Regions from separate parts of the Herbaspirillum sp. C9C3 genome, predicted to be linked through region 2. Evidence: predicted binding sites of a transcription regulator. Region 2 holds the regulator's gene; the other holds the start of a gene.
What was found. The regulator sigma-54, encoded in region 2, starts transcription at its own class of promoters, with help from an activator protein. The targets are predictions, from matches to a motif close to TGGCANGNAANCTGCTTT.

Region 1: a site for sigma-54 is predicted at 2,695-2,712, ahead of HNO82_RS21455 (CmpA/NrtA family ABC transporter substrate-binding protein). Genes of this name have one in related genera too.

The regions. Positions count from the first base shown of each region.
Region 1 covers NZ_JABFMQ010000042.1:7,894-12,356, forward strand. The annotation lists gene HNO82_RS21425 (PAS domain-containing sensor histidine kinase) at 1-205, shown strand, start outside; gene HNO82_RS21430 (CsbD family protein) at 496-666, shown strand; gene HNO82_RS21435 (hypothetical protein) at 842-1,261, shown strand; gene HNO82_RS21440 (YMGG-like glycine zipper-containing protein) at 1,306-1,521, shown strand; gene HNO82_RS21445 (hypothetical protein) at 1,625-2,005, opposite strand; gene HNO82_RS21450 (DUF3309 family protein) at 2,216-2,374, opposite strand; gene HNO82_RS21455 (CmpA/NrtA family ABC transporter substrate-binding protein) at 2,874-4,193, shown strand; gene ntrB (nitrate ABC transporter permease) at 4,253-4,463, shown strand, end outside.
Region 2 covers NZ_JABFMQ010000017.1:80,638-85,100, reverse strand. The annotation lists gene HNO82_RS16050 (SDR family oxidoreductase) at 1-90, shown strand, start outside; gene HNO82_RS16045 (UbiX family flavin prenyltransferase) at 260-862, opposite strand; gene grxD (Grx4 family monothiol glutaredoxin) at 888-1,199, opposite strand; gene hpf (ribosome hibernation-promoting factor, HPF/YfiA family) at 1,576-1,938, opposite strand; gene HNO82_RS16030 (RNA polymerase factor sigma-54) at 2,092-3,582, opposite strand; gene lptB (LPS export ABC transporter ATP-binding protein) at 3,682-4,425, opposite strand; gene lptA (lipopolysaccharide transport periplasmic protein LptA) at 4,428-4,463, opposite strand, start outside.

The DNA.
Region 1 (4,463 bases), on a different contig from region 2:
TCACGTGGCGCTGACCGTGCGTGACGATGGCGTGGGCATTCCCGAAGAGCGGCGCGACAACCACAAGACCTACGGTCTGCGCGGTCTGCGCGAACGGGCCACGTTCTTTGGCGGAGAGGTCGATATCCGCTCCACGCCGGGCAAGGGGGCGCTCATCAGCATCAGCCTGCCGATCCGTCCCGAGCTGGTCTCCAGCGAGACCTGAAGGGCCTGCGCAGCACTGCCTTCACGATCCCGCCATCCCCTCTGAAAGCCGCCCCCAGGGCGGCTTTCTGCGTTTTGGTGAGTTTTCCTGTGCGGTCCGTTTTTCCGTCACGGGTTTTCGTTTTTTCCTACGCGCGAAAGGGCGACTCTCTTATGTCGCCGCCAAAGGCTCATCGTTACCATGGATTCATCGTCACACACCGCCCGACGGGCCGCAAGACGTGACGGAGCCGGCAGTGCGACCAGTGCGACGCCGGATGACCATCAGGCAAACAATCCAAAGGAGCCATCATGAACAAGGACCAGATCAAAGGCAGTTTGAAGGAAGCGGCAGGCAAGGTGCAGCAGAAGACCGGTGAGCTGACCGGCAATACCAGCCAGCAGCTCAAGGGCGCCGCCAAGCAGGTCGAGGGCAATGTCCAGAAGACCTATGGTGATGCCAAGGAAGCGGCCAAGGACTGAGTCTCCTGACCCGGATGTTCCTGCAGGGCGTGCGGGTCGGGAAGAGGATGCTGGAAGCGCTTGTAGGAAAACGCCTACACCAATATCGGAAACGGCTGATTTTGTGATGCAGCAATTTCCGCGACCATGTGGTCATGGTGCTGGTAGAGCCGTGAATTGCCAAAGAGTTCACGGTTTGCCGCATGAAATTTTTGCTCACCGCCAGAAGGGATCCCTGAAAGGGCAGACCATGAAAAAAACAGTCGGTATTTGCATGCTGGCAGCCGCTTCGGCTTTCGCCTCTCACGCCTTCGCTGAAACTCCCCAAACCGTTGACGGCGCTGCGCGCTGGTCGGCTTCCACGATGGACCGTCACATGCCGATCGATGCGGCGCGTCTGCATACGCTGGGGCAGAAGAAATTCCGTTACATGGACATGGCCGAGACCCGGCGCTCCAAATCCCTGCAGAATGCCGTCTTGCTCTATGGCACCCGTGCCGAAGGCAAGGCAGGGGATGGGCAACGCGGCAACGCCAAGGCCGCACCCAGCATACCGGTTTATCGTGATCATGCGCAGCCTCGGCGGCCGCGCGTGATCATGCGCCCGTCGACCTGAGCGGCGGCCGCATTCTCTCATTGGATAAAGAGGAAGGAGTCATCATGAAGACCATGCAGAAACTGGCAGTGACCTCGGTCGCCATCTGTGCCTTTGCCGGCCTGACCGGTTGCAGCGGCATGACCCAGCAGGACAAGAACACCGCCATCGGTGCCGGTGCCGGTGCCGTGGGTGGCGCCGTACTCACCGGTGGCAGCGCCATCGGGACCGTCGGCGGTGCCGCCGTGGGCGGTGTGATCGGCAATCAGGTCGGCAAATAATCCGCTGGCGCTGCCCTGACAACAGGGGCAGCCACATCAACAACGCCGCCACTGGGTGATCCGTGGCGGCGTTGTCGCATCTGCTTCATGGGCATGGGCCGGCTTATCGGGCAGCGCGCTTGCGTGAGTGGGAGTGTGCTGCCGGTTTGGTCGGGGTAGTCTCGGGCTGGGCCGCCTTGTAATCATTGAAGATGCGCAGGGCGCGCGCCGTGTCCTGCTTCCTGGCCTCGGCGGCCTGCTGGCGGCAGGCTGCGGCCTCCTTCCCCTTGAGCTTGAGGCACTCCTTCTTCGCTTGCGCATAGGCGGCAGCGGTTTCCTTGTTGAGGTTGTCCAGGCGCTGTTGCGGGCTGTTGTCCTCCTGATACCAGCGTGGCGGATCGGATTGGCTGACATCTTCTTCAGCGGCGTGCGTGGTACCGGCGCAGAGCATGGTCAGGGCCGCCAGGAAAGCGGGCAGGGTGGAAGCGAGCAATTTATTGTTCATCTGGTGTCAGCCTCATCACGTTACGGGACAGGGGGCCGATCGCGTGAGCTGGCTTCGGCACAATGCGAGGCGACGCGCACAAGCAAACGGCGCGGTCGGTGACAGGCACCGACCGCGCCGTTTTCCCGTCCGCCACCGGATGGTATCAGGCTTGCGGGAGGGGAGGGTAGGGGCGCAGGACAGTCGGACAGGCCCAACTGTCGCCCCGCCTTATATCTTGCCCAGCAGTAGCAGGATCAGCAGGATGATGACGATGGTGCCAGCAATACCGCTGGGACCATAGCCCCAGCCGCGACTGTGCGGCCAGGCCGGAATCACGCCCAGCAGGATCAGGATCAGGACGATGAGCAGGATGGTACCGAGGGTCATGGAGGTTCTCCTTTCTTATTGAGTTCGTTCTTGCCCGCCAGGGTGCAAGCGCCGGGTCAATCGTGAAGCTGGACCCATCTTAGGGGGAGCGCGGCCGCGGCACGATCAGCGCGCCACGCAATGTGCTGTAGGAAAACCCGGCAAGCGCGGGTAGGTAACCGCGCCCCAGCGAGCGCTGCCAACTTGGTGCAAAGCACAATGGAAGTGCGGCCCGCGCCCGATTTGATCGCGCCGGACAGCTGCTGCCGGCCGCCCTGGCACGCCTGGAGGCTGCCCGCAATCGCAGTGCCGGCAAGGCTTTACGGTCGGTGATCCGGTTCTGGCACGCTCTTTGCTGAACTACGGACAAAGCGCAGCAATGCGCAAGCAATGTGAGGGTGCGGCCAATGGCGGTCCTGCCCTCCAGGACAAAGGCGTCTTCCGATATGGCTCATCCATGTCGGGACACGCCTTTTTTGTTTGGGCTTTCATCAAACCGCAACGCAAGGGGAAAGGTGCTATGGAATCCAGGAGTCAGGTGGACAAGGCAGGCGCGCCGCTGTCGGGCAAGCAAGGCGCACAAGGCCAGACGATCACGGCAGCCGCCGGAGTCAACGGCAAGCGCCGCACGCTTGTGCAGGGTGCCGCAGTGGCCGCCGGTGGCGGCATGCTGGGCCTGGCGCCGGGCGGTGCCTGGGCGGCCGGTTCGGACAAGCCCGAAAAGGAAGAAGTCAAAATCGGCTTCATCCCCCTGACCGATTGCGCCTCGGTGGTGATGGCCTCGGTGCTGGGTTTCGACAAGAAGTACGGCATCAAGATCGTCCCCAGCAAGGAAGCCTCCTGGGCCGGCGTGCGCGACAAGCTCACCAACGGCGAACTGGACGCGGCCCACGTGCTGTATGGCCTGATCTACGGTGTGCAGCTGGGTATCGGCGGACAGAAGAAGGACATGGCCGTGTTGATGGGGCTGAACCACAATGGCCAGGCCATCACCTTGTCCAAAAAGCTGGCCGAGAAGGGGGCCGTCGATGGCGCCTCGCTCTACAAGCTCATGCAGACCGAGAAGCGCGAATACACCTTTGCCCAGACCTTCCCCACCGGCACCCACGCCATGTGGCTGTATTACTGGCTGGCCGCCAATGGCATCAATCCGATGAAGGACGCCAAGGTCATCACCGTGCCGCCGCCGCAGATGGTGGCCAATATGCGGGTGGGCAACATGGATGGCTTCTGCGTGGGCGAACCCTGGGGGCATCGCGCCATTGTCGATGGCGTGGGCATCACCGCCATCACTACCCAGGACATCTGGAAGGACCATCCGGAGAAGGTGCTGGGCACTTCGCGCGAATTCGTACAGAAATACCCCAACACCTGCCGCGCAATGATGGCTGCCATCCTGGAGGCCAGCAAGTGGATCGATGCTTCACTGGTCAACAAGAACAAGATGGCCGAAGTGATCGCCGACAAGTCCTATGTGAACACCAGCAAGGACGTGATCGACCAGCGCATCCTCGGCCGCTACCAGAACGGCCTGGGCAAGACCTGGGACGATCCCAACTACATGAAGTTCTATGAAGAAGGCCAGGTCAACTTCCCCTTCCTCTCCGACGGCATGTGGTTCATGACCCAGCATCGCCGCTGGGGCCTGTTGAAGAGCGATCCGGATTACCTGGCCGTGGCCAAATCGGTGAACCAGATCGATCTCTACAAGGAGGCCGCCGCCATGACCAAGACACCGCTGCCCAAGGAGGTGATGCGCAGTTCGAAACTGGTGGATGGCATCGTGTGGGACGGCAAGAATCCGGCGGCCTACGCGCAGTCCTTCAAGATCAAGGTGTAAGCAGCTGTGGCCGCAGGCCGGAGCCATTACGGTGACGTGTATCGAGCAAGGGGAAAACGATGAGTGCAGTCGCAGAAAGCATCATGGGTGACAACGCCAAGCCCGCCGGCAACAGCCATGGCGGATCTGTTGTCGCCATCGAGCCGGCGCGCACGGCGCCCGCCAACCAGGCGCTGACAGCGCCCGCCGCCGGCCCTGCCAGGACGCGCAGCCTGCGCAGGAAGCTTGCCGCTGGCGGTCTGTTCATGCGCGTGGTGCCGCCGCTCCTGG
Region 2 (4,463 bases):
ATCCTCTACATGGACAGCCTGCCGCTGGAGGCCAATGTGCAGTTCATGACCGTGATGGCGACCAAGATGCCCTATATCGGGCGGGGTTGAGCCGGCTTTCCTTTGCCAGATGAAGAAATGGCCGCAGTGATGAGCTGCGGCCATTTTTCTGAAGCGGTGAAAGGCTTGATCCTCTAGCCGATGAACAGCGCAGGACCCACGCCAATCTGAGATATTTGCAATCCGGCGTCGGAAGAGATGTTGCGGGACACGAAGAGCGTCAGCCCGGATTGCCCTTCATGCCCTGCCACTCCGGCGTCAACTGCATGGAAATCCCGAACATGTCCAGCACGCGCCCCAGCGTGTGATCCACCATTTCTTCCATGGACGCAGGGCGCTGGTAGAAGCCGGGCAGGGGCGGGAAGATCACGCCGCCCATTTCCGTGACCGACGTCATGTTGCGCAGATGGGCCAGATTGAACGGGGTCTCGCGCACCATCAGCACCAGTCGGCGGCGTTCCTTGAGCACCACATCGGCTGCACGGGTGATGAGATTGTCGGAGAGGCCATGCGCCACGGCGGCCAGGGTCTTCATCGAACAGGGCGCCACCACCATGCCGGCAGAGGCGAACGAGCCACTGGCGATGCACGCGCCGACATCGCGCACGTTGTGCACCACATCGGCCAGCGCTTCCACATCCTTGCGCCGCATGTCCAGTTCCTGGTGCAGATTGAGCACGCCGGCTTCGGAGACCATCAGATGCGTCTCGACCTGACCATGCTTGCGCAGGTGTTCCAGCAGCCGGACACCATAGATGGCCCCGGTGGCCCCGGTGATCGCAACGATCAGGCGCTGGCGGGGCTGACTGGAAGAAGCACTCATGCGCGCTCTACGGGGCAGGGCAGACTCAGCCCTTGATCAGGGTCTGCAGCTCGCCCGAGGCGTACATCTCGCTCATGATGTCGGAGCCACCGACGAATTCACCCTTCACGTACAGCTGGGGAATGGTCGGCCAGTTCGAGTATTCCTTGATGCCCTGGCGCACGTCGGGGCTTTCCAGCACGTTGACGGTGACGATGTTCTCGGCGCCGCTGGCCTTGAGCAGCTGGATGGCCTTGCCGGAAAAGCCGCATTGCGGGAACTGTGCAGTGCCCTTCATGAACAGCACCACAGGGTTTTGGGTCACGGTTTCTTTGATCCAGGATTGGACGTCGCTCATGGCTGTGCCTTTAAAAATGGGATTGCCCGACATTATAGGGAAAAGCCGGCAGGCGCGTTGAAATCGGCAGCACGCCATTCGTCCGTCCGAGCCGGCGGGAAATTGCATCAAGGAAATGATTTATACCGTATGCAGTTTCCTCTGGGCAGTAGATGAGGGTGCTGCGCAAGACATTCAAGCAGAGCGGTGAACAATGTTGACTGCCGGGTTTGCCGGGCAGTCGCCCTGCGTAATGATTTATATGTTTTTCACAGGCATCGACAGATGCTGTGGCCCCAATGAAAAAGGGCGCTTGCGCGCCCCTTCCTCGTGAAATCCGGCTGGCTTTCTCAGCAGCCCTGCAGGCTGCGAGGTGGCTTGCCGTTGGTGTCCTGGCTTATGCCGCTCCGGCTACCGCATCCTCGGGCGTGTCGTCCGGCAGGCGCTTGGCAATGGAGTGATGCTCCTGCAACTTGTCCTTGTGCTTGATGACCTGGCGATCGAGCTTGTCGATCAGGGTGTCAATGGCAGCGTAGAGGTCGTGTGCGATGCTTTCCGCATGTAGATCCTTCCCCTTGATGTGGACGTTGATTTCCGCTTTTTGGCGCTTTTCCTTTTCTGTGAGTTTATCTACGCTCAGGATCACGCTGACGTCGATCACGTTGTCGAAATGGCGCTTGATACGCGAGAGCTTGCTTTGCACGTATTCCCGGATGGCGGGGGTCAGTTCGAGGTGGTGTCCACTGATGGTCAGATTCATACAAGACTCCTATCGTGAAGTCACTGGAGGTTCGTGCAATCGATCCTGCTGCAGCTGTACCACGGGCACGGTCTTCGTGTCGGATGGCGTGGGCATCAGTCGGGATGCTTGCCTGAACACAGCAACGGTACTGCAGAAAAACTGAGGAAAAACTCAGAGGGACTTGCGGAGATTGACTGGCGGAATCTTCAACACTTCGCGGTATTTGGCGACTGTGCGTCGCGCGACCACCATGCCTTGTTCTGCCAGCATATCCGCAATCTTGCTATCGGATAATGGGGTCTGCGGGTTTTCGGCTCCTATCAACTGTTTGATCAGCGCCCGTATCGCGGTGGAGGAAGCTTCGCCTCCGGTTTCAGTCGCGACGTGGCTACCGAAGAAGTATTTCAACTCAAACATACCATGCGGAGTGAGCATGTATTTCTGAGTCGTCACGCGAGAGATGGTGCTCTCGTGTAGACCCAGTGTATCAGCAATTTCACGCAGCACAAGGGGGCGCATGGCCACTGCACCATGGGAAAAGAAGTTTCTTTGACGTTCCACAATAGCCTGCGCGACGCGCAAAATCGTATCGAAACGTTGCCGCATGTTCTTGATGAGCCACTTGGCTTCCTGCAACTGCGAGGACAGCGAACCTTCGCCCTTGGCCTGCTTCAAGGCACTGGCGTACATCGCATTGACGCGCAGCTTGGGCATGACCTCATGGTTGAGCATGACCTGCCAGCCGTTCTTTGTCTGCTTGACAATCACGTCCGGCACCACGTAGTCCGAGGCGTCACGCGCGAATTCGGCACCCGGATGCGGACGGCACTGGCGGATCACGGCCTGGGCTTCACGCAGGTCTTCGTCGTCACAATCGAGGGCCTTCTTGATCTTGTTGAAGTCGCGCTGGGCGAACAGCGGCAGGTAATCCTCAACGATCCTCAGCGCCAGCTTGCGCGTGACAAAGGGGATCTTGGGCAGGCGGCGGATCTGCAAGGCCAGGCATTCGCCGGCACTGCGCGCGCCCACGCCGGCCGGGTCCAGGCTCTGCAGCAGCTTGAGCGAAATCGACAGCTCTTCCATGTCGATACCCAGCTCTTCAGGCAGGCGCGCGAGGATGTCCTCCAGCGGTTCTTCCAGATAGCCGCTCTCGTCGAGCGCATCGGTGAGCAGTTCCAGCAGCGCACGATCGCGCAGGGTGCGCGCAGTCACGCGGATCTGTTCCAGCAGGTGTTCGCGCAGGGTCAGTTCATGGGCTTCCAGCTGCGGGCGGGCATCGTCGTCATCGGGTGACTTGCCGCTGCGGGCGACGTCATCGAAGCTCCAGTCGGCATCACCGGTGACACCGGTGTCCGGATTGTTGTCCTGGTACTCGAAGCTGGAATCGCCATCGCTGGCAGCGGGCGTCGCTTCGCCGCTGTTTTCATGAGGGGTGTCGGCCACGCCACTGGAAGGCGAACTGGAGACGGCACCGTCGGCCAGCAGACGCACCGAATTGTCGAGAGCGTCATCGAGACGCTCCAGCAGGGGATTGTCGGAGAGGATCTGTTCCAGTTCCTGGTGCAGTTCCAGCGTCGACAGTTGCAGCAGCCTGATCGACTGCTGCAGTTGCGGCGTCAATGCGAGGTGCTGCGAGGTACGTAACTGGAGCGACTGTTTCATCTGTCTTTCTGAAAGCGGCGTGGCCCGCGGGTTGCTGTGCCTGTCGTTGCGTGATGCCTGGGTGTCGGTGATGCTCGATACGTAGGGCGACTGTGCTGCTTACATGCGGAAGTGCTCGCCCAGATAGACGCGGCGTACCGACTCGTTGGCAATGATCTCTTCCGGATTGCCGCTGGCCAGCACCGTGCCCTGGTTGATGATGTAGGCGCGATCGCAGATGCCCAGCGTCTCGCGCACGTTGTGGTCGGTGATGAGCACGCCGATGCCGCGCTCCTTGAGGAAGCGCACGATACGCTGGATCTCGATCACCGCAATCGGGTCGATACCGGCAAACGGTTCATCGAGCAGCACGAAGCGCGGATCGGTGGCCAGCGCGCGAGCGATCTCGACGCGTCGGCGCTCACCGCCCGACAGTGACAGGGCCTGGCTTTCGCGCAGCTTTTCGATCTGCAGTTCGTGCAGCAGGTTGTTGAGGCGGCCCTCGATTTCATCGCGCGAGAGCGGCTTGCCGTCTTCCTGGCGCAGCTCCAGCACGGCGCGGATGTTGTCTTCCACCGTCAGCTTGCGAAACACCGAGGCTTCCTGCGGCAGGTAGGACAGGCCCATGGTGGCGCGCTTGTGAATGGGCATGCGCGAAATGGGCGCGCCATCCAGGTCGATCTCGCCGCCATCGGAGGGTACCAGCCCCACGATCATGTAGAACGAGGTGGTCTTGCCGGCACCATTGGGGCCGAGCAGGCCGACCACTTCGCCGCTGCGCACTTCCATCGAGACATCGCGCACCACCTGGCGCGCGCCGTAACTTTTCTTCAGGCCGCGAACGACCAGCGAACTGGCTACCATCCTTACTGGTCCTTTCCGTTCTGACGACGCGCTGCCGG